3 regions of the Paenibacillus spongiae genome follow, and region 1 is predicted to be linked to each of the others. Evidence: predicted binding sites of a transcription regulator. Region 1 holds the regulator's gene; each other region holds the start of a gene.
The links. Region 1 encodes Rex, which represses fermentation and respiration genes when NADH is low (regulators of the CRP and FNR family bind a similar motif). Its sites were predicted from a motif close to TTGTGAAATATTTCACAA; they were not measured.
Positions count from the first base shown of each region.

Region 2: pflB (formate C-acetyltransferase) is a predicted target of Rex. The motif match lies at 2,667-2,684, and genes of this name have one in related genera.
Region 3: hcp (hydroxylamine reductase) is a predicted target of Rex. The motif match lies at 2,145-2,162, and genes of this name have one in related genera.

Region 1 covers NZ_CP091430.1:2,522,942-2,529,835, reverse strand. Annotated here, with positions in the region: gene L1F29_RS11730 (AAA family ATPase) at 123-1,637, opposite strand; gene L1F29_RS11725 (hypothetical protein) at 1,630-2,166, opposite strand; gene L1F29_RS11720 (cell wall elongation regulator TseB-like domain-containing protein) at 2,322-2,855, opposite strand; gene L1F29_RS11715 (amidohydrolase) at 2,855-4,156, opposite strand; gene L1F29_RS11710 (redox-sensing transcriptional repressor Rex) at 4,137-4,787, opposite strand; gene dinG (ATP-dependent DNA helicase DinG) at 4,791-6,894, opposite strand, start outside.
Region 2 covers NZ_CP091430.1:4,123,348-4,130,241, reverse strand. Annotated here, with positions in the region: gene L1F29_RS18790 (alpha-L-rhamnosidase) at 1-1,408, shown strand, start outside; gene L1F29_RS18785 (glycoside hydrolase family protein) at 1,496-2,506, shown strand; gene pflB (formate C-acetyltransferase) at 2,788-5,049, shown strand; gene pflA (pyruvate formate-lyase-activating protein) at 5,046-5,783, shown strand; gene L1F29_RS18770 (hypothetical protein) at 6,221-6,894, shown strand, end outside.
Region 3 covers NZ_CP091430.1:6,231,929-6,238,822, forward strand. Annotated here, with positions in the region: gene aac(2')-IIb (kasugamycin N-acetyltransferase AAC(2')-IIb) at 1-580, opposite strand, end outside; gene hcp (hydroxylamine reductase) at 779-2,071, opposite strand; gene L1F29_RS28055 (lipid II flippase Amj family protein) at 2,323-3,114, opposite strand; gene L1F29_RS28060 (hypothetical protein) at 3,505-4,437, opposite strand; gene L1F29_RS28065 (phosphotransferase enzyme family protein) at 4,679-5,665, opposite strand; gene L1F29_RS28070 (ankyrin repeat domain-containing protein) at 5,797-6,477, opposite strand; gene L1F29_RS28075 (hypothetical protein) at 6,514-6,894, opposite strand, start outside.

The sequences.
Region 1 (6,894 bases):
TTTGTAATATCGGGGCTAGGGAGAAACCTGGATGAAACCGCATTCTTCCGGTCTTCGGACAGGCTTATTGTGACAATTCATATACAAAAAAAAGGCGGAGTGTGACTCCGCCTCTCATCCGTTTACGCCGATGCCTGATTGACTGGCGTCCCGGCGGATGCAAGGAGCTCCCTGAACCGGTCGCCGCCTAACGTTTCTTCCCGTACGAGCACGTCCAGCGACTTCTCGAACACGACACGCTGCTCGTCCAGAAGCTGTCTGACCCGGTCGAATAACCCGTCCAGTATTTCGCCGTTCACATGCGCCCACTTGTCCGGGGTCATCATCGAATTGTCAACAATCCCCATCTCGGTCAATCCGCTTTCGACCATCGTCCGGACGATGCTCATCGCCTGGTCGAAATCTCCGCGGGAGCCCGTGCTGCGGCCGCCGTAGAACATTTCTTCAGCCGCCGCTCCCCCGAGGGCGATCATGATTTGCCCTTCAAGAAATTCGCGCGTATACAGATAGCGGTCCTGCTGCGGGTTATGCCGCACATACCCAAGCGCCTGTCCGCGCGGGGACAGCGCGACCTGCGATACGCTGCCAGGTCTGACAAGCTCGGCCGTAATAGCATGCCCCAGCTCGTGCAAGGCCACACGCTCACGCTCTTCTTTCGTCGCCTCGCGGTCCGTCTTCTCGCCCATCATCACTTTATCGATCGCCATCGACAGATGCCGATGCGAGATCGCTTCCGTATCGTCACGCATCGCATAAATTGCCGCTTCATTCATGACGCTCTCAAGCTGTGCGCCTGAGAAGCCGAACGACTCCGCAGCAACCTTGTCCAGGTCCGCATCGTCGGCTAGCGGCTTGTTCCGGGCATGAATGTTTAATATATGCGAGCGGCCCTTTTTATCGGGCAAATCGACGGCGATATGACGGTCGAACCGGCCCGGACGCAGCAAGGCGTTATCCAGCATCTCCTTGCGGTTCGTCGCCCCGATTAAGAGGATTCGCGGCGTTTCCGACGTATGAATGCCGTCCATCTCGGTGAGCAGCTGGTTCAATGTCTGATCGTATTCGCGATGCTGCCCGCCGTCTCTTTTGCCGCCGATAACATCGATTTCATCGATGAAGACGACTGCGCTTCCCAAGCCCGCCTTCGTCGCCTTCTGTCTGGCTTCCTTGAAGATATCGCGAATGCGGCTTGCGCCCACGCCGACATACATCTCGACGAACTCCGACCCCGATGCCGTCACATAGACGGAATTGGTGTACTGCGCGGCGGCTTTGGCCAGCAGCGTCTTCCCCGTTCCCGGAGGTCCGGTCAGCAATATCCCTTTCAACGGGCGAATGCCGAATTTCTTAATTTGTTCCTCATGAACGAGAAAATCAAGCGCTTCGATCAGCTCCTGCTTGGCCCTTTCCTGACCGCCGATCTCGTCGAAAGAGAGCTGGACAGTCGGCCGGGCTTTCGTCCGGCGGTCGCCGCCAACTGCCGCTAAATTGCCCCGCGTTCTGACCATGAACAGCAAGCCGCCGAGAATGACGGCCGCCAGAATGATCGGTATGACGTTCACCTCGACAAAAAACTGGAGAAAAATGAGCAAAACCGGGACGAAGCCGATAACAATTTCTTTCATATATTTACGCATTCGGCCATACCCCCAGTTTGTCAGGCGTACGAGGCAAAACGACATATTTGGTATCGGCGCCATTCTTCAACGTAATATATACGTTCACATCGTCCATCTCCGAGACTGCTTGGACGCCTTTATACTGCGTCTCGATCTGTTTCATCGCAGCTGGAATTTCCGTGTATTTCCGCGTCTCCATCGCTTGAGCGACATCGAATAGAACGGATGCCCATACATCATTCAAGCTGGAATCGTCCTTCGCTCCCTGGATATCAAGGCGCAGCTGCTTGCTTCCGATAACGGACGCACCTTCACGCACAATCTGATCATAGATACTCCGTATATTCGCTTCATTATTCAACGTCAGTTCCATCGTAACGGAATCACGATCGATGACCGGCTTTGCCTTCTCGACGCCGGGGACGCTTTGAACAATATGCTCGAGCGGCTGCACGGCAGCAAAGTTCCGGTACATATACCAGCCTCCGATAAGAAGGACTGCGGATATTATAGCCGTTATAATGGTGGGAATAACCCGGATTTTCATATGCAAAAAGCCCCCTTTCAAGGATGCTGTCACTTTTATATCGCAACAAGTGTATACCCGTTTGCTATACAAAAGTATATCACATCGACTTGCATAAGGGGGTGTGTAATAGATGGCAGCACTGGTTAACGCGCGGCATAACCGCACATTCGGCGCTATTGCTTCGGCAGGCTGTATGTAATGATAAAGCCGCCGTCGCTATACCGGTAGAAATCGTAATAATAGAAGTCCGTTCCCGATTGATCGCGGGAATAGAACAGCTCCCAGACCGGCTCGTTATCCTTCCATCCGAGCTTGATATGCTCCAGATTAGCATCCGGCTTCGAGCTCAGGAGCTTCTCTTTCAGCTGCTCCTTGGTTACGCCGTCTTTCACCTTGCGGATGACAGGCTGCATGGCATTCGGATTCTCGTACAACCAAACATAGACTTCGTCGCCCTGTTTGTCTTTCCCTTCCACAATCCATATCGTGTCATCCCACACGTACGTGTAAGAATCGCTAGTTTCCTGCAAGCCGGCTATCTTCATAGCCTGCTCTTCCAACTTCGTCTGATCGTTCCACATCGGGGCTTGGACATAACGGTAATAACCGTTTGCTCCGATCAACAGGACAACTATGCTTGCGATGACAACCGCAGCTATTCGCGCCGGCGTCATCGAGGACGGCCGCTTGCGGCGTGAAGCACGCATTATCGTGCCAGCAGCCTTTCAAAGCAGGACTGCGCCTCGGCCTTCACCTTAGCTTCGTCGATCAGCAGACATTCACCCGAGCTCACCACTTGACGCCCGTCAATCCATACATGCTTAACATCCCGGCCCGACCCGGAGTAAACAAGATGCGATACCATTTCCGTCTGCGGGTAGAAATGCGGCTGCTCGGCATCAATCGCGATAAAGTCGGCCTTCATACCGGGCTTCAATACGCCAAGGAGCGAGTGCTTGCCTAAAGCGCGGGCACCGTAAACGGTTCCCAGCTTCAGCGCCTCGGAAGCCGGAACCGCTGTCGGATCGCCTGAAACGCCTTTATGGATAAGCGCTGCGAGACGGATTTCATCGAATAGATCCAAATTGTTATTGCTTGCCGCGCTGTCCGTGCCAAGAGATACCGTAACGCCCGCTTTTAGCAGCTGAGGCACCCGCGCCACACCGCTGGCCAATTTCAAATTGCTTGCCGGATTATGAGAAATAGCCGCTCCCCGCTCGGCAAGCAAAGCGATTTCTTCGTCATTGAGATGAACCGCATGGGCAAGCAGCGCAGGCTTGGAGAAAAAGCCAAGCTTGTCCAGATGCTCGACCGGACGGCGTCCGTAATCCTTCACATTCTGCTCCACTTCGGCAAGCGATTCGGACATATGCGTATGAAGCGGCACATCCAGCTCATGGGCGGCTTCAACGATCCGCTCGATATAATCCGGCGGACAAGTATACGGCGCGTGAGGCGACATCATTGTCGTAATCCGGCCTCCCGCCTGACCGTTCCAGTCCTTGGCGAACTGCTTGGCTTCGATGAGCTTCTCGGTCTGCACGTCCGGAGGGCACAAGCCGATGACGCCGCGGGTCAAGACGCCGCGAATACCCGACTGCTCGACAACTTCGGCAACAATATGCATGCGGTCATACATATCGACGAATGTCGTTGTACCCGATTTTAGCATTTCAGCCACTGCAAGCGATGTCCCCCATCTGACGTCATCATCGGTAAACTTCGCTTCCATCGGCCACATCTTCTGCTCCAGCCATACTTGAAGCGCTTCGTCATCAGAATACCCGCGCAGAAGTGACATCGCAGAGTGCGCGTGCGTATTGATTAAGCCCGGCATAAAGACAAGTCCTTGTCCGTTCAATCGCTCCGCACCTTCCGGGGCCGGGCTAGGCGGCTCTTCGCCCAAGTAGACAATACGGTCGCCCTCGACAACCATATGTCCTTTCAATACGGGACGGCTATCATCCATCGTTACGAATGTGCCGTTCTCAATCCACAGCCGGTTCATCGTCTTCCTCCTCATTCTTCTCCAAATAATAAGCTAAGCTTAGCAGCTCCCTCGTAAAATCGGCATAATGAATGCGGATATGTTCGGGAACGCGCAATATGGTCGGGGCAAAATTCAATATCGCTTTCACGCCCGCATCGACGAAACGGTCTGCTACATTCTGCGCTTCGACTGCGGGAACGGTAATAATGCCGATTACAATATGAAGCTCTTCGACCTTCTCCTTCAAATCATCCATCGCTTGAACCGTCAGACTGTTGATTTGCGTCCCTACGACGGAGGGATGCGCATCGAATACAGCCATGATTTTCATATTATCCTTCAAATACGTATTGTAATTGCACAGCGCACGGCCAAGATTGCCGGCGCCTACAAGCCCGACGCTCAGAGGCTGATCGAGCTTGAGAATTTGCCTTATTTTTTCGATGAGGTACGACACGTCATAGCCGATGCCTTTGCGCCCGAATTCGCCGAAGTAAGCCAAATCTTTGCGGATTTGCGCCGGATTAAGATCCAGCTTATTGCCGAGATCCTGTGACGAAACCGTCTGAATGTCCCGCTTATGCAGGTCGTTCAGCACCACCAGGTAAATCGGCAGCCTGCGCACGACCGCTTCGGATATTTTCTTCATGGCTTACCTCTCCTCTCTTTCAACCGCTAACCATTCCCTGATTCTCGGTACGATTAGATCTAGATGCATATGCTCGATTTTTGGGCCAGGCAGGGAGTACAAGAAATATTTGCCGTAATACGTATCGATGACGCGGGTATCGTAGATGAGTACAATTCCGCGGTCATTAGCCGTCCGGACAAGCCGGCCGAAGCCCTGCTTAAACCGGATGACCGCTTGAGGAATGGACAGCTTCATGAACGGATTCTGCTTCTGCTCCTGCAGCAGCTCGGATTTCGCTTCCACCAGCGGATGATTGGGCGGCTGGAACGGCAGCCTGACAATGGCCAGACAGGTCAGCGCATCGCCAGGGATGTCCACTCCTTCCCAGAAGCTGCTCGTCCCAAGCAGGACGGAAGCCGTCTGCTGCTGGAACCGCTTGGTCAGCTTGCTCCGGTTGCCGCTGTCGATCCCCTGCGCAAGGAGCTGGATACCGCTTGGCGCCAACGCTTCCTTGAGCGGGTCGTAAACCTGTTTCAGCATACGGTACGAGGTGAACAGGACAAGCATCCGCCCCTTGGTTTCCGCCGCGGCATCGGCTAAGGAACGAATCAGCATTTCATTAAATTGCGAGTCGCCCGCCGCACCCTTCAATACGGGGAAATTGCGCGGGATGCAGACCAGAGCCTGTTCCCTGAAATTAAACGGCGAAGGCAGCTGGACCGTCTTCAGCCGTCCTTGCTCCTCATCCTGCTGCAGCCCGAGCTGCTCGGCGGCATATTGAAACGACTTCTGTACCGACAAGGTCGCCGACGTGAGGACAACGCTCTTTTTTGCGTCGAAGAAATACGTCCGGAGCTGACCGCTTACATCTGCGGGCACCGCATACAGATGAACCGATTTCGCACGGAAATTGTTATTGGCCTCCAGCCAGTAAACAAACTCCTTTTTGTCCGCTTTCATAAACGAACGGAGATCGTCGCGCGCCCTCATGAGATCTTTGACCGTGCCGCTTAAATCCGTCACAAGCGCTACAATCGACTGATCGTCCAGGTCATCCTTCATTTCCGTAAATATTTTGTCCAAGGAACGGACGATCTTGTTCAGATGGCCGTGCACCGCTTCTTCGACGATCTGGGCATCCTTCCATTGGTTCGGAAGCTTGCCGGATCTTAGGCGCAGCACCAGCTGGCCCGCCTCGGCGGTCGAATCCTGTGCGCCGCTTCCCATGATGGCAAACAGCAATTCGAACAGCTTGTCCCAATCATCGCGAAGATCGCCGAATACCGGCACCACATCGTCGATCGTTTCCCGCCACGCTTCGCTCTTCTCCGCGCTTTCGCCGCTAAGTCTGTGTTTCAGCTGAATAAGCAGGCCGTTGCGGGCGTCCTTGCACAATCGGGCAACGGGATGATTAACGGAATGATAAGATAATTGCGTTCCCAGATGCTTGCCCGCTACTTCCTCCAGGTGATGCGCTTCGTCTACGATCAGGTGCTCGTATCCGGGAAGCAGCCTGTGGTCGGCGCGGATATCGGTAAACAGCATGGAATGGTTCGTTATGACAACATCGGCTAAATTGGCTTCCTGCTTGGCTCTATGATAAAAGCATCGTTTGAACCAAGGACAGCTCCGGTTCAGGCAGGAGTCCGCGTCGCTCGCAACCGTTGACCAGAAATCGGCTCCTTTGTTGCCGAAGTTGAGCTCCTCTTGGTCGCCGTTATCGGTTTCTCCGAGCCATACGACCATCTGCGAGGCTGTGATCCGATCCTCGTTCGGTGAGCTGAAATCCTTGGTCACCACTTTGCCTTCGAACTTGCGCAAACATAAATAATTGCCGCGCCCTTTGAAGACCGCGGCCTTGAATGGATAAGGGAGTACGGATTGCAGCAGCGGCAGATCCCGCTGTCTGAGCTGCTCCTGAAGATTGATGGTATGGGTGCTGACAATGATTTTCTTATCGTTCTTCACCCCGTAATAGAGCGAAGGAATAAGATAACCGAGCGACTTGCCTGTACCTGTGCCGGCTTCAATCATGAGATGCTTGTCTTGCTCGAGCGCCTCAAGCACTTCCTGGAACATTATGTTCTGCGGGTCCCGTTCTTCGTAGTTCGGAATTATGGCCCGA
Region 2 (6,894 bases), 1.6 Mb from region 1:
TATTGTCATTCATTCCGCTCATACCGATATGGTGAAGGGCGGCCGGTTTCGCTGCTCCGATGATTTGCTTAACAAGATGTACGAAGCATCGATCCAGACGCAGAAGAATAATACGCTCGGGCAAACCGTCGATTGCCCGCATCGCGAGCAAGCCCAATATTTGGCCGATACCGATCTTCAGGCGGAGACGCTTCTATATAACTTTAATGCGCTTCCGATCCTGGAGAAGACGTTGTGCGATTTTGCGGACGGTCAGCTCGACGACGGGACGTTCCCGTTCGTATTCCCATCCAATTACGATCATCCGGATTTCTTTATTCAAATACCGGAGTGGGATCTGCATTTTGCCACCTTGCTATGGAAGCTTTACAACCAATCCGGCGACATGCGACTGCTGGAGAAGTACTATGGTCCGCTTCGCGGCATGATCGACTACTTTATGAATACGGCAGATTCGGACACCGGCTTGATACCGATCGGGAAGGGCTGGCATATTAGCGACTGGCCGTATCCGACCGTGGACCATGCGGGCGAGTTCTTGACGGTTCAGCAGATCAAAGCATGGCAGGCTTTGCGTATTACGGCGGAATCAGCCAAGCTGATCGGACGTGACGAGGAAAGCGATGCTTACCGCGCGAAAGCCGAGAAGCTGCGAAGCAGCATTCTCGAGCATCTATACGATGCTAAGCTGAAGCGACTGCGGGATAGCTCCGGGTCGGAGGCGACGCATCAAGGCGTTGGAGCGCTTGCGCTTCTAGCCGGGCTCATACCGGATGCGGATCGTGACGATGTGCTCGCTTATGTAGCGGGTAAGACATGGGAAGCCAAGACCGTTCTTTCGCTGCCGCTGCTGCGTCTGTTGTTCGAGAATGGGCGCTCCGAAACCGCGTATGGATTAATCCGGCGCGAGGAATATCCCGGCTGGGGTCATATGATCGCCCAAGGCGCGAAGACGATGTGGGAAGGCTGGGACGATATCGAATCGCACTGTCATGCCTGGAATGGATATCCCGCACGCATGATGCAGGAATATATCGTTGGCATTCAAGCAGCAGCCCCAGGATTCGAAGCCGTGCGCATTCGCCCTTATATGCCGGACCGTCTCTCGTTCGCAGAGGCAGCGGTACCGACCGAACGGGGCGAGGTGTATGCCCGTTGGGACAAGCAGGATCGAACGGGCATCCAGGTGGAGCTGCGAATTCCTGCCGGCATGTCGGCGCAATTCGTACTTGACCTGCCCGAGGGAACGAATCCATCGAAAGTCACGGAAGGGGCAGCGGTAATTTGGGAGAGTGGCCATTCCGCCAACTCTACAGATGGAGTCGTGGGCTGCAAGACTGTCGATAAGTCGATGGTCGTAGAGCTTCAGTCAGGAACCTATCATTTTTCGTTTCAGCTATCTGTTTAATTGGAATATATAGTAAGATGTAGCTGTATACATGGAGCTTCATTCTTTCATTGGCTTACATTTTATGAAGTGGAGAGGTGAATAACTGTGACTGCAGGGATCGCGAGTCTATTAAGTGAATTCAAGCTGGGAAGACCGGTCATTTCCGGTTCCGGCTTGCCGGGAAGCTTCGATGAGAAGGCCGTCGACTGCCCGTTCGTCTTCGAACACCAGGGGCGTTATTTCATGATGTATGTCGGCTTTGACGGGATCGGGTATCAAACCGCTCTGGCGGTAAGCGATAATCTGACGGACTGGTCCTTCCATGGCCTTATTCTCGAACGAGAGCGGGGAAGCGCATGGGATTCCGCCAATGCTGCCGGCAACTGGCTGCTTAAGGAAGACAGGCTGGATCAACCGCCGCTGCTCAAGAAATGGCGGGGCAAGTATTGGATGGTTTATCATTCCTATCCTGGAGAAGGCTACGAGAACGGACCCGGACAGATCGGAATCGCGTGGACGGAGGATGACAATCTGCTGCAGTGGAACCGCTCCGCTGAGCCGGTTCTCTCGCCATTTGACGGTAATGGCTGGGAAGAGGGCGGGTTGTACAAAGGCTGCCTAATCGAGCATGACGACCGGTTCTACTTGTTCTATAACGCGAAGAACCATCGGCCGGAAGGACAGGCCTGGACCGAGCAAACCGGACTCGCAACGTCTACGGACCTGATCCATTGGGAACGATACGAAGGCAGCCCTGTTCTGCAGGTGTCCGGAAGCGGAGGCTGGGACAGCTTATTCGCCAGCGATCCGTTCGTCGTTCATGACGGAAACCGTTGGGTCATGTATTATTTCGGCTACAACGGCCGTCATGCGCAGGAGGGGATTGCGTTCTCCGATGATCTGCTCCATTGGTCGAAGCATGAAGAGCCGATTATCCGGCATGGCGCTCCAGGCGAGCTTGATGAGATTCATGCCCATAAACCGGCTGTTTTGCTAAGAGATGGCGTCCTCTATCATTATTATTGTGCATGCCGACCTTATCGAGAGGGAGACCCATCAAACAATAACGGCGAATTTCGCTGCATAACGCTGGCAGCCAGCGAGTCGTTGGCCTGATCCTTATCATGCAACGCATGACGTGCTAGATAAAGCCTTGTTCCCACAATGGATGGGAACAAGGCTTTTTGAATGGTTCAACCGCATTCTTACGATGGATAGGTATATTTCCGATTTGTTCAAGACGAATAGGCTGGATGTTCACTATATTAATTGAATCATGTACTTTTTTTCACAAAATTGAAACAGAAGTCAGTATTGGAGTGTGAGATAGGTCACGCCGGAAACGATCCGAAACGCCTATACTCGAGGTAGGCAGTAAAGAAATGGAGGGAACTGGCATGATCGAAACAAAGTCAGAGCAAACGCAAATGAACGAAGCATGGCGGGAATTCCGTTCGGGTAACTGGCAAACGAAGATCGATGTTAAAAACTTTATTGATACGAACCTGACCCCCTATTACGGGGACGAAGCCTTCCTTGCCGGACCAACCGGAAATACGACGGCACTGTGGGCGAAGATTATGGAGCTCACCCACGCGGAGCGGGCTAATGGCGGCGTTCTCGATGTGGACGTCGATACCGTCTCGACGATCGTATCGCACGGTCCGGGCTACCTGGATCAAGATAAGGAAAAGATTGTCGGCGTTCAAACAGATGAGCCGTTCAAGCGTTCGGTACAGCCGTTCGGCGGAATCCGCATGGTGGCGGATGCTTGCGAAGCATACGGGTTCAAGCTGCCGGAAGAGATGATCCGGCTGTTTACCGATATTCGCAAGACGCATAACCAGGGCGTGTTCGATGCGTATACGTCCGAGATGAAGGCAGCGCGCAAAGCAGGGATCATCACCGGCCTGCCCGACGCTTACGGCCGCGGCCGCATTATCGGCGATTACCGCCGGGTTGCGCTGTATGGAGCGGACCGGCTCATTGCGGACAAGAAAGAGGAGCTGGCCGCACTGGAAGCGGAGCTCATGTCCGAAGACGTCATCCGTCTAAGGGAAGAACTGTCGGAACAAATCCGCAGCTTAAGCGAACTGAAGCGGATGGCGGCTGCATACGGCAGCGATATTTCTCTCCCGGCTGCAACGGCGCGCGAAGCTGTACAATGGCTGTACTTTGCCTATCTCGGGGCGATCAAGGAGCAGAACGGCGCGGCTATGAGTCTCGGACGCGTATCGAGCTTCCTGGATATTTATTTCGAGCGGGACATGAAAGAAGGCATTCTGACCGAACAGGAAGCCCAGGAGATCGTTGATCACTTCGTCATGAAGCTGCGTATTGTGAAATTTCTGCGCACGCCCGACTATAACGAGCTGTTCAGCGGTGATCCGACATGGGTGACCGAATCGATCGGGGGCATGTCGCTAACGGGCGAGCCGCGCGTAACGAAGAATTCGTTCCGCTTCCTGCACACGCTCTACAATTTGGGTCCGTCGCCGGAACCGAATCTGACGGTACTCTGGTCGCCCAGCCTGCCGGATAAGTTCAAGGCTTATTGCGCCAAAGTATCGATCGAGACCAGCTCTATCCAATACGAGAACGACGAGCTGATGCGTCCGTATTACGGGGACGATTATGGCATAGCATGCTGCGTATCGGCGATGCGCATCGGGAAGCAGATGCAGTTCTTCGGTGCCCGTGCAAACTTGGCCAAGGCATTGCTGTACGCCATTAACGGTGGCGTGGACGAGGTACACGGCACTCAGGTCGGTCCTGCTATGAAGGCGATCGATGCGGACATTCTCGATTACGAAGAGGTGTCGAAGGCGTACGACGCCGTCCTGGAATGGCTGGCGAAGCTGTATATGAATACGTTAAACGTCATCCATTACATGCATGATAAATACTGCTACGAACGTCTCGAGATGGCGCTGCACGACCGCGATATCGTCCGCACGATGGCTTGCGGGATCGCCGGCTTGTCGGTCGTGGCAGATTCGCTAAGCGCGATCCGTTATGCGAAAGTAAAGCCAATCCGCAACGAGAAAGGAATCGCAGTCGATTTTGAGATTGAAGGCGATTATCCGCAATACGGGAATAACGACGAACGGGTCGACAAAATCGCGGTCGATCTTGTCGAATCGTTCATGCACAAGCTGAACAAGCATAAACCGTACCGCAATGCGGTGCCGACAATGTCTGTCCTGACGATCACCTCTAACGTCGTATACGGCAAAAAAACGGGTACGACGCCAGACGGGCGTCAAGCCGGCCAGCCGTTTGCGCCAGGCGCGAATCCGATGCATGGCCGGGACCGCAAGGGAGCGCTGGCATCGCTCGCTTCGGTAGCGAAGCTGCCGTACGCCTGCAGCCTGGACGGCATCTCGAACACCTTCTCGATCGTACCGAAGGCGCTCGGCAGGGAAGAAGGCGTCCGTGCACTCAATCTCGTATCGCTGCTTGACGGATACGCATCTCTAGGCGGGCATCATCTGAACGTGAACGTCTTCAACCGCGAGCAGCTGCTTGACGCGATGGAGCATCCGGAGAACTATCCGCAGCTGACGATCCGCGTATCCGGCTATGCCGTCAACTTTATTAAGCTGACCCGCGAGCAGCAGCTCGACGTGATCAATCGTACGTTCCACGGTGCGGTATGACCGGCCGCATTCATTCGCTCGAAACGTTCGGAACGCTCGATGGGCCGGGGATCCGCTTCGTGTTATTCATGCAAGGCTGCGCGCTGCGCTGCCGGTACTGTCATAACCCGGACTCGTGGGATAACGAGTCGGGCCGCCGCGTGGAGGTAGAGGATATTCTGGCTGAGATTGAGCCGTATGTCGATTTCTACCGCCTCTCCGGCGGCGGCATTACCGTATCGGGAGGGGAGCCTTCCCTGCAGGCGCCGTTCGTCGCGAAGCTGTTCGCCGCTGTCAAGGAACGCTGGGGACTGCACACCGCACTGGACAGCTCCGGCTTTTGCGACCCGGCCTTCGCGGAGGAGCTGCTGCGGCATACCGATCTCGTCTTGCTCGATCTGAAAATGATGAACCGGGAAGCCCACCGGGAGCTGACAACCCAGCCGAATGACAAAATACTTCGTTTTGCGGAGCATTTATCCGCGATAGGCAAAGCGATGTGGATCCGCCGCGTACTCGTACCCGGCTGGACCGACTCCATGGACGAGCTTCGCGGGCTGGGACGGTTTATCGGGAAACTGCGCGGTGTGGAGAAGGTTGAGGTGCTGCCGTATCACAGAATGGGCGTCTACAAATGGCAGGAGCTCGGACGCGAATACTTGCTGGAAGGCTGTCCGGAGCCTACGGACAAAGAGATTGAGCGTGCTGTTTATTTAATTGAAGAAGGGCGGAAAAGCGTTCACGCCCAGGAATAGAAGATGCTGTCAACCTCCGAATGCCTTGAAGAAGTCAAGGGTTCGGAGGTTTTTTATTGCGATCTGACAAGCGCGGCTGCGGTATAAATTCATTTTCCCCGAACAGCTTATTGTTGAAAGTCAGGTTTGAGACCAAGTTTGGCGGGTGGTCAGATCTTGTTCTAATTCTCCTGTACGCGAACGCCGTCGTCTGTGTGCGGGATTTGGCCTTAAGTAAGCGGAAAGCTCGATTGATGGCGGAAGAAAAATCCTTGCGACTCAAGCCAAGACGAATGCCGTGAGTCTATTATAGAGGTAGGGAGGCTGAGGCAGCACGACGAGCATAAACCATCCTTATGAAGGGAGGTGACATTGTAATCGAGAGCTTAAGACGCTTCATTTAAGGTCTAAGTTAGGAAGCTTGCGGTTCAATTCTATTATTCGGAGGTGTTTTGTAAGTGCTTACAAGCGGAAGAAGACAATCGAAGCCATTCATTGTATTCCTTCTACTGACCCTGCTAGTCACATGCTTCCCACTCACGCTACCCTACGCGAACGCTGTGGACTCGGTCCAGCTCGCCTATGAGTTCAACACCGACGGAGACAGCGAAGGGTGGGCGGCATCCGGCAACGGAATCGGTTCCGTAGCGGTATCCGGCGGTGCTCTCCATATCAGCACGGACGGATTCGATCCGTACTGGTTCGGACCTTCTCCGCTTAACCTGCGAGCAGACCCCGGTCATGTGATGGTGATCCGCGCCAAATCGAACAATGGCAGCGGATTAGGCGTCTTCTTCGACACCGACTTGTCACCGGGGCTATCTGCGGACAAAAACATGTCGATCGGCATCATACCCGACGGCGAATACCACGAATACCGGGTTAAGGTCGGTTCCCACTCGTTATGGAGCGGCGTCGTCCAGTCATTCCGACTCGATCTGGAGCCGCCGACCAGCTTCCCGGCGGATGTAAGCATCGATTATGTGCGGTTCGTGCAGGAATCGACTTTCGGCTTCGAATTTAACAACTCGGACAACGGATGGGCAGCAGATCGCGATATTTCTGTGCTGACACCGGGAACGAATGCCATTACCGCGACGATAACGGGCGAACAGCCGTCCATGCTTTCACC
Region 3 (6,894 bases), 3.7 Mb from region 1:
CAGCGGCGGCATATCCTCTTCCACGAAACTGGTCCAAGGTTTCAAGCCCTGCTTCATGTGCCTTGGTAGTGATGCGAACGCTGCGGCAGATCGAGACAGCCCGGCTTTCGCGTACGAGCGCTATACAGGGCTGCGCGAAGTCGATTTCGGAGATCAACCATTCGAAACCGCCGCGCAGCACTTCATCCATATTTTCACGGGTGATCTTGACCACCTGCATGGTCGGAACCGCTTCTTCAGGAACAAGAAAACAAGGACCCATCGTGTACCGTTCCCCTTGGAGCAGATTCATATATGCCTCAATATGTTTCGGCTTCGTCTGGAAATCCTTCACGATCGGTTCGTCAGCACACAATTTCTCCAGTTGGCTAATAAGCCTCTCCGGGACATCGTGCCGAAACCGGCAGAGAGCCGTTCCCTCGGTTGTCCTTCCCAAGAAAAACCGGGGCGCAGAGGCCTCTCCCGGCCAAGGCTCGTTTATCGTGCGAAGCCGCCTATTCTGGTCATGCGTAAACAGCGCCTCAACATGGAACTCCATCAGCTTATGGGCAGTTGGTATGATTTCTTCATGCTCTCTCATGCTTACGTCCCTCCAATCCACTCCAATGAACGACTATCGTTGTTTGTCATATCAATAATATCAAAATATCAATCTGATGAACCGAGAATATTTAATCATAATCGAATGTTCCAGCCCGTTGAAACAGAATCCCCCTGTTCCGGCAGCACGCAGTTGCCGGAACAGGGGGATTATCGTCTATACAGCATAATAATCAGATTAGTGCAGCGAGAGCATCTCCGCCATGTCCTCTTGCGCATCGCCGATCAATTTCAGGCCGAACTTTTCGACGAGTACGTTCAAGACACCTTCATTTATGAACTCCGGTGCCTTCGGGCCGATCCGGATATCCTGAATTCCAAGGCTGAACAGACCTAATAATATGGCAACGGCCTTCTGTTCGAACCAGGACAGCACGATGCTGACCGGCAGTTCGTTGACACTGCAGCCGAAGGCATCGGCGAGTGCCAGCGCGATTTTGACCGTAGAACCGGAGTTGTTGCACTGGCCCAAATCGATGTACCGCGGGATACCCGTGCCGTCAACCGTACCGTAATCCACATCATTAAAGCGGAACTTACCGCAGGACGTCGTCAGGATTACCGTATCGTTCGGAAGCGATGTCGCCAGCTCCCGGTAATAATCGCCGCCCTTGCCCGGAGCGTCGCAGCCGGCGATGACGAAGAAGCGCTTGATCAGGCCGTCTTGGACCGCTTGAATGATTTCCGGGGCAAGCCCGATGACGGTCTCGTGATGATAGCCGGTGGTGAGCACCTGCTCGGAGTCGATATCCGCCTCCGGCAGTTCGAGTGCCCGCTCGATCAGCGGCGAGAAATCCTCGCCGACGATTTTCGTGACGTTCTCAAGTCCGGCTACTTCATAGGAGAAGAATCGATCCGCATACGTGCCCCGGATCGGCATAACGCAGTTGGTTGTCGCCAGGATCGCCCCCGGGAACTGCTCGAACAGCCGGCGCTGGTCGTACCAGGCTTTCCCGATGTTTCCTTTCAAGTGTGCATATTGCTTCAGCTTCGGATACCCGTGGGCCGGCAGCATTTCGGAGTGGGTATAGATATGGATGCCCTTGCCTTCCGTCTGCTTCAGCAGCTCTTCCAGTGCAAACAGATTGTGCCCCGTTACGACGATGCATTTGCCTTCGACCTTATTCTGCGGCACCGTAACCGGCTGCGGAATACCGAAGTGCGTCGTATGCGCACGGTCGAGCACATCCATGATCCGCACCGCAGCATTGCCGACCTTCATGGCCATATCCAGGTGCTCCTGCAAATTGAAATTGGAGTTGGTCAATGTCAGGTAGAGTGCTTCATGCGTTATTCGATCAACTTCCGGGTCGGAATAGCCAAGCTGTCTGGCGTGCGTCGCATAAGCGGCAATTCCCTTCAATGCAAAAATAATCGTATCCTGCAGGCTTGCGATCGTCTCATCTTTTCCGCATACCCCGATAATCTTGCAGCCGCCCCTCGGCGTTTGTTCGCACTGATAACAAAACATGATCCATCCCCCATTCGTTGATTCGCTTTTGTTCGCTTACAACGATTAGCTTATCAGAATCGGGAGGCGGCTTATGTGATGATTCTCACACTTATCAGGTGTTTTCTATAAGACCATAGTGAACGCCCATAGGGTCGATAATAAACGCCAGTTTGACGTTTCCGAAATCCATCACTTCTTGAATCGCCTTGCCGCCATGTTCTACAGCTTTCGCAATCGATTCATCGATGGAGTCGGTCTATTCTCCCCCTTCATCCTACCACCCATTTAATCCAGTAAGCAGCCGGCACCAGTAATACCTGAGCAAGAACCGTTCCTAATAACCGCGAAATCATTAACATTCCAAAAATCTTATGAAGTACAGCGATCTCTTGTTCTCCTCTAAGCACTTTATCGGTCATTAAACCAATTCGTGGATCAATGATTATAGTCAGTAATATTGTCGCGATTCCATTGATTAATCCAGAAGATTGTGATGCGGCAATTGAATGATCCATGGTTAATGTTGAAGCAAGCAGCGCGGCCAACACGCCAATTGTATAAATTGCCGTCACCAAACAATTAAGAACAACTAACTTTGTTGGAATGCCTCCAGTCCTCAATCGTGACAACATCGTGAATGTTGGAAAGCGCAAATGATACCGTACGTTCTGTAATTGTTGAGTGGAAACCGAAGAACGGACCAACTGGGGTATGGAACCAGCCACTTCAAAATGGGATATGACCCTAGAAGAAAGCAAAACAGCTGACGGGAACAACAATAATGCTGCACATGTTCCCATGGTCGCTGCACCAATAATAACTCGTAGCTGATCAATTAGATTATAGTCTGCATGATGTTTGGCGAAGTCTATGATTTTGCCGGTAAGCGGTGCCTGTACCATATTCGCTGTTCTTGAAATCAGGAGTATGATTCCCGACAAGGATAACGCAACCGCCAACTTCCCCAAACGAACTCCTGCTGAGCGAAGGGAATAAGTAAGCGTCTCTGCAAGATGAATAACGAAAGTAAACAGTGAAACAAGCATGACTTGCTCGATCACAAAGCGCACCTCACTCGTTTAGTAATAACCGTGTATATTTTCTAACTCAAAGATGCCTGAAAAACACTTATGCCTAATTATAGAGAGGTTAGACATGTCCAAAAAGAGAAAAAAGCATCTTAGCTTTTTCCAGTTTTAGTCATGAGCTTCTGTTGAAACGGTCGCTCTCCTTTTGAGTTCAACATAAAAAATGCTGCCCTGGAGAGTTTCTCCATGAGCAGCATTTCTCGAATACTACATACTAATCTGTTCGCGTAATATGCAATGGGCTAATCGATTTACAAAGTTAATCCATTCATTTTATGGGCGTGTCAAAACAATCAGATTCAACTACATGGGTTGATATGTCAATCCTATATGGAGTTTGATTAGGTATAAATCTGCACGTGGTTAAATCAGTCGATCCAAGCCGATTGCGCTGATTAATAGCCGCTCTTTCTTGTTTCCTAGCATTTTTTGTGTCCAATCTACAAAACCGCCATCACCAATGTAATACTCCTTGCCTTCTATAACAGTCTTTAAGGTGAATTGCAGTCCTTTGTAATACTGGTTTTCCTTGTTTGGCTCACCTGTACTTATCGATACATTCGTGGAGTGCTCATGCCCGCATTTTATAATCCGTGAGAACAGTCCGGCCGTGTCTTTGTAACCGTCACGTTCACTACATATTAACTCGATCTCAGACCCGAAAAGAGTTTTGAAAATGCTTTGGTAAACCGCTATATGTTCCCAAAAAGATTGTTTCTCGAAGCTGTAGGACCCTTTGTCTATTCCTGAAGTCACCATACCGAACAAATGGAAATGCGGCAGCATCCCTGGCGTATCTCCAAAGAATTGCGCACGGACATGTCTATGAGTCGTACAGAAACGAATGAAATCTTCTCTCTTATCCTCATTGGTCTTAATGAAATCACTGATATGCAATGCTAAGAGATTCGTTGCATCCGATACAACTTCCGTTCCTCTTAGTGCGGATATGACCTTATTTTGATCAACTGTACCCACTACAGAGGCACAGCCCAGAGGTGCGACCGGCGACAATTGAATTGGAGAAACGCCATGATTCAATGCCACCTTCAGGACATCCATTTCCAGTTGTTTTAGCTGAAGCGGATCTACCTTTGCCGGGTGTACAAAACGGTTTTCTCTGTATCTTTTCAGAAGGTCACCCGGAGAAGACTGATTAATCTTTTCATTAAACAATTTCAAGAGAAGCGTATTTAAATCGCTACCCGAGATCTGTTCTGCCAGGAGAGTTAGCAAATCAGGTTTCCCCAGTTTGTTCAATACTCTTTCAAGCTCTGCTGAAAGGATACGGTCCAAAGCATTCACCCTCCTTCGGAGAAAAGGCTGCCACCCAGCAACCCTTTCGTGTTCAAATATTTACTCGCAGGTGGCCTTATTTGTCATACGGTAGTGATAGAGCAATCTTCTTCGCCACTGGACCGACAATAAATAATTCCAATAAGGAAGCCGTAGTAAAGACCAGAATAAGTTGAATGAGTATTCCTTCTAATAATATGGTGCCGCCGCGGCAGATCCTTCTGCTGTTTCATTGCATTGGTTACATTCGAATGTCACAGCCGTCAAAGGGCCGACCATTCTGAATAATTCTAACGGCATTGATAACAGCGCTTTGCTGAAGTACGGACAAATTATTTTCATCACCATCCCAGCTGGAGAGCCACCAAAAATAGGAACATAGATTTCGATAATCCATGAACATTGGAATTTGTTGAATCCAGTAACGATCAAGATGATTTTGTTTGAAATAGCCTTCCAGAAAATCATTCAGGAATGATTGAGCAAACTCATTTTTGGATTCACGGTCGTCATTGGGCGCCCCCCACCAAACGGCGTGGGCTGCCGCAATTGCAATATCTAATGAAAACCAACCATACATGCTATCGTCAAAATCGAAAACCGTAATAGCACCGTCTTGGATATGAAAATTATAGGGATGAAAATCATTATGGATCAACCCATACGAGTGTCTATCCCTAGGAAGAGCTTCAATAGTACTCTCAAGAGATCTTAATTTTTCTAAGAGCAGGCGATAATGGCCTTGCTGTAGATACGGATTTTCGATTTCCCACTTGCTCCATCCGTCCCTCTTGGCAGCGATATCTGAAGGTTTATATGATTTAGAAAGCAGGTGCATCCTGCCCATGACCTCTCCCCACTTTTTGAATATAGCCGGGCCCCACAACTGTGGATCGTTCTTGTCAAAAAACCTCCCCGGTGCCATATGAAAGGCTGTTGTAATGCAGCATTTGTCTTCCCCGTTATAAACTGCTGTTAGTTGATTATCAATTGTTCTAATTGGCAATGATGCGGATACCCCGTTCTTAACCAAATCGTGCATCCAATCCACTTCTGCTCTTATTTTTTCTACATATGCTACAGGCTTCTCAGTTAATCGTAATATATAGTCTTGGTTATTCATAGAAAAGCGATATACCTCGTTGCATGAGTTACTAATAAACACCAGGGTCTTAACATCAAATCCAAAGGATTCTGCAGCTCTGGACAATACTTCCTGACTTGCCATCTTTGGAACCTCCGCCTTCCAGTGTTTCCCGGCCGGGATAGCATAACTCTACAGGATTTGACAAAAAAGATATAGACTTATCTTTTTCTCTCGATTAATCTAATAATGAAGTACAAGGTTATTTTTCTCCTTTATACAAAAAGACCCAGAACTTTTATTCGACTTTCTAATACCGCTAACTTTTTGGGCGATATTCCCTCTTTGTTTTCTTGATTGAAATCAGCCCCAAACTGCAGCAGTAATTTGAGGTGCTCCATTTTATATTTTCTTTTTAAAGCGTAAAGGAGCGCTGTATCCCCATCAGGATCTTCGTAGTTTACATTTGCACCGTTTTTTAAAAACCATTCTGCCATGCGAAACTTTTTCCACTTAAATGCCCCAAGAAATGCAGCATCTTCAATTTCAGCTCCATATTTTTCAAACAGATCAGCGGCTTTAACATCGTCATACCAAGCAATGGCAAACATACAATGGTTGGGGTCAGCGCCTGCAGTTAGAAGATAGGTATACAGCTTCTCGTTACGTCCTCGTGTATATGCATACCAAAGCGGTGTTGCGGAAAAAAAACCGCATTGACGATCAGGAATTTTATGAATCGAATTCATGTCCATACCGCTTTGTATAAGCAATTTCAATATATAAAGACTGGCTTCAACTTTTGTTGGATCTTTGGAAATATCAAGACCGCACAAATAATGAAGCGCATTTTTGCCGTCTTCTTCAGACCATTTAACCCACTTTGAATCTATCTGGAGCAACTCTTTAATTGAGGTAATATCCAAATCCTTCACTGCCTTGATGAACCTGTTCATAGGCATAGACCCCCTAATTATTGTCTGAAGTTCTGATTAAAATATATCCATAAAAGATAATACATGAACTTTGACTTTTTCCTTCTCTTCCTCTGTCATATTTTCCAATTGAAAATGTTCAATTTTATCATCGGGTATTAGGATTGTTGACGGCTCTTGGAGCACTTCTTTGCGACTATCTCCATCTTCTGCAAGTGTTACATTAGATTTAGAAAAATTAGAATGTATTATTTCTGTTTTTATATAATTACCTTCTATATTATAAAAATCTTCAATGGCTTTAATATCAGTCTTTATATGGTTTTTCCCCTCTTCAATAGTAGTTATCGCATTTACCTTCTTGTAACCAGTCGTTACAAAAAAACCTTCATCGTTTCGTTCTGATATTTCCGCCACAAAAACCTCAATATGTTGAAT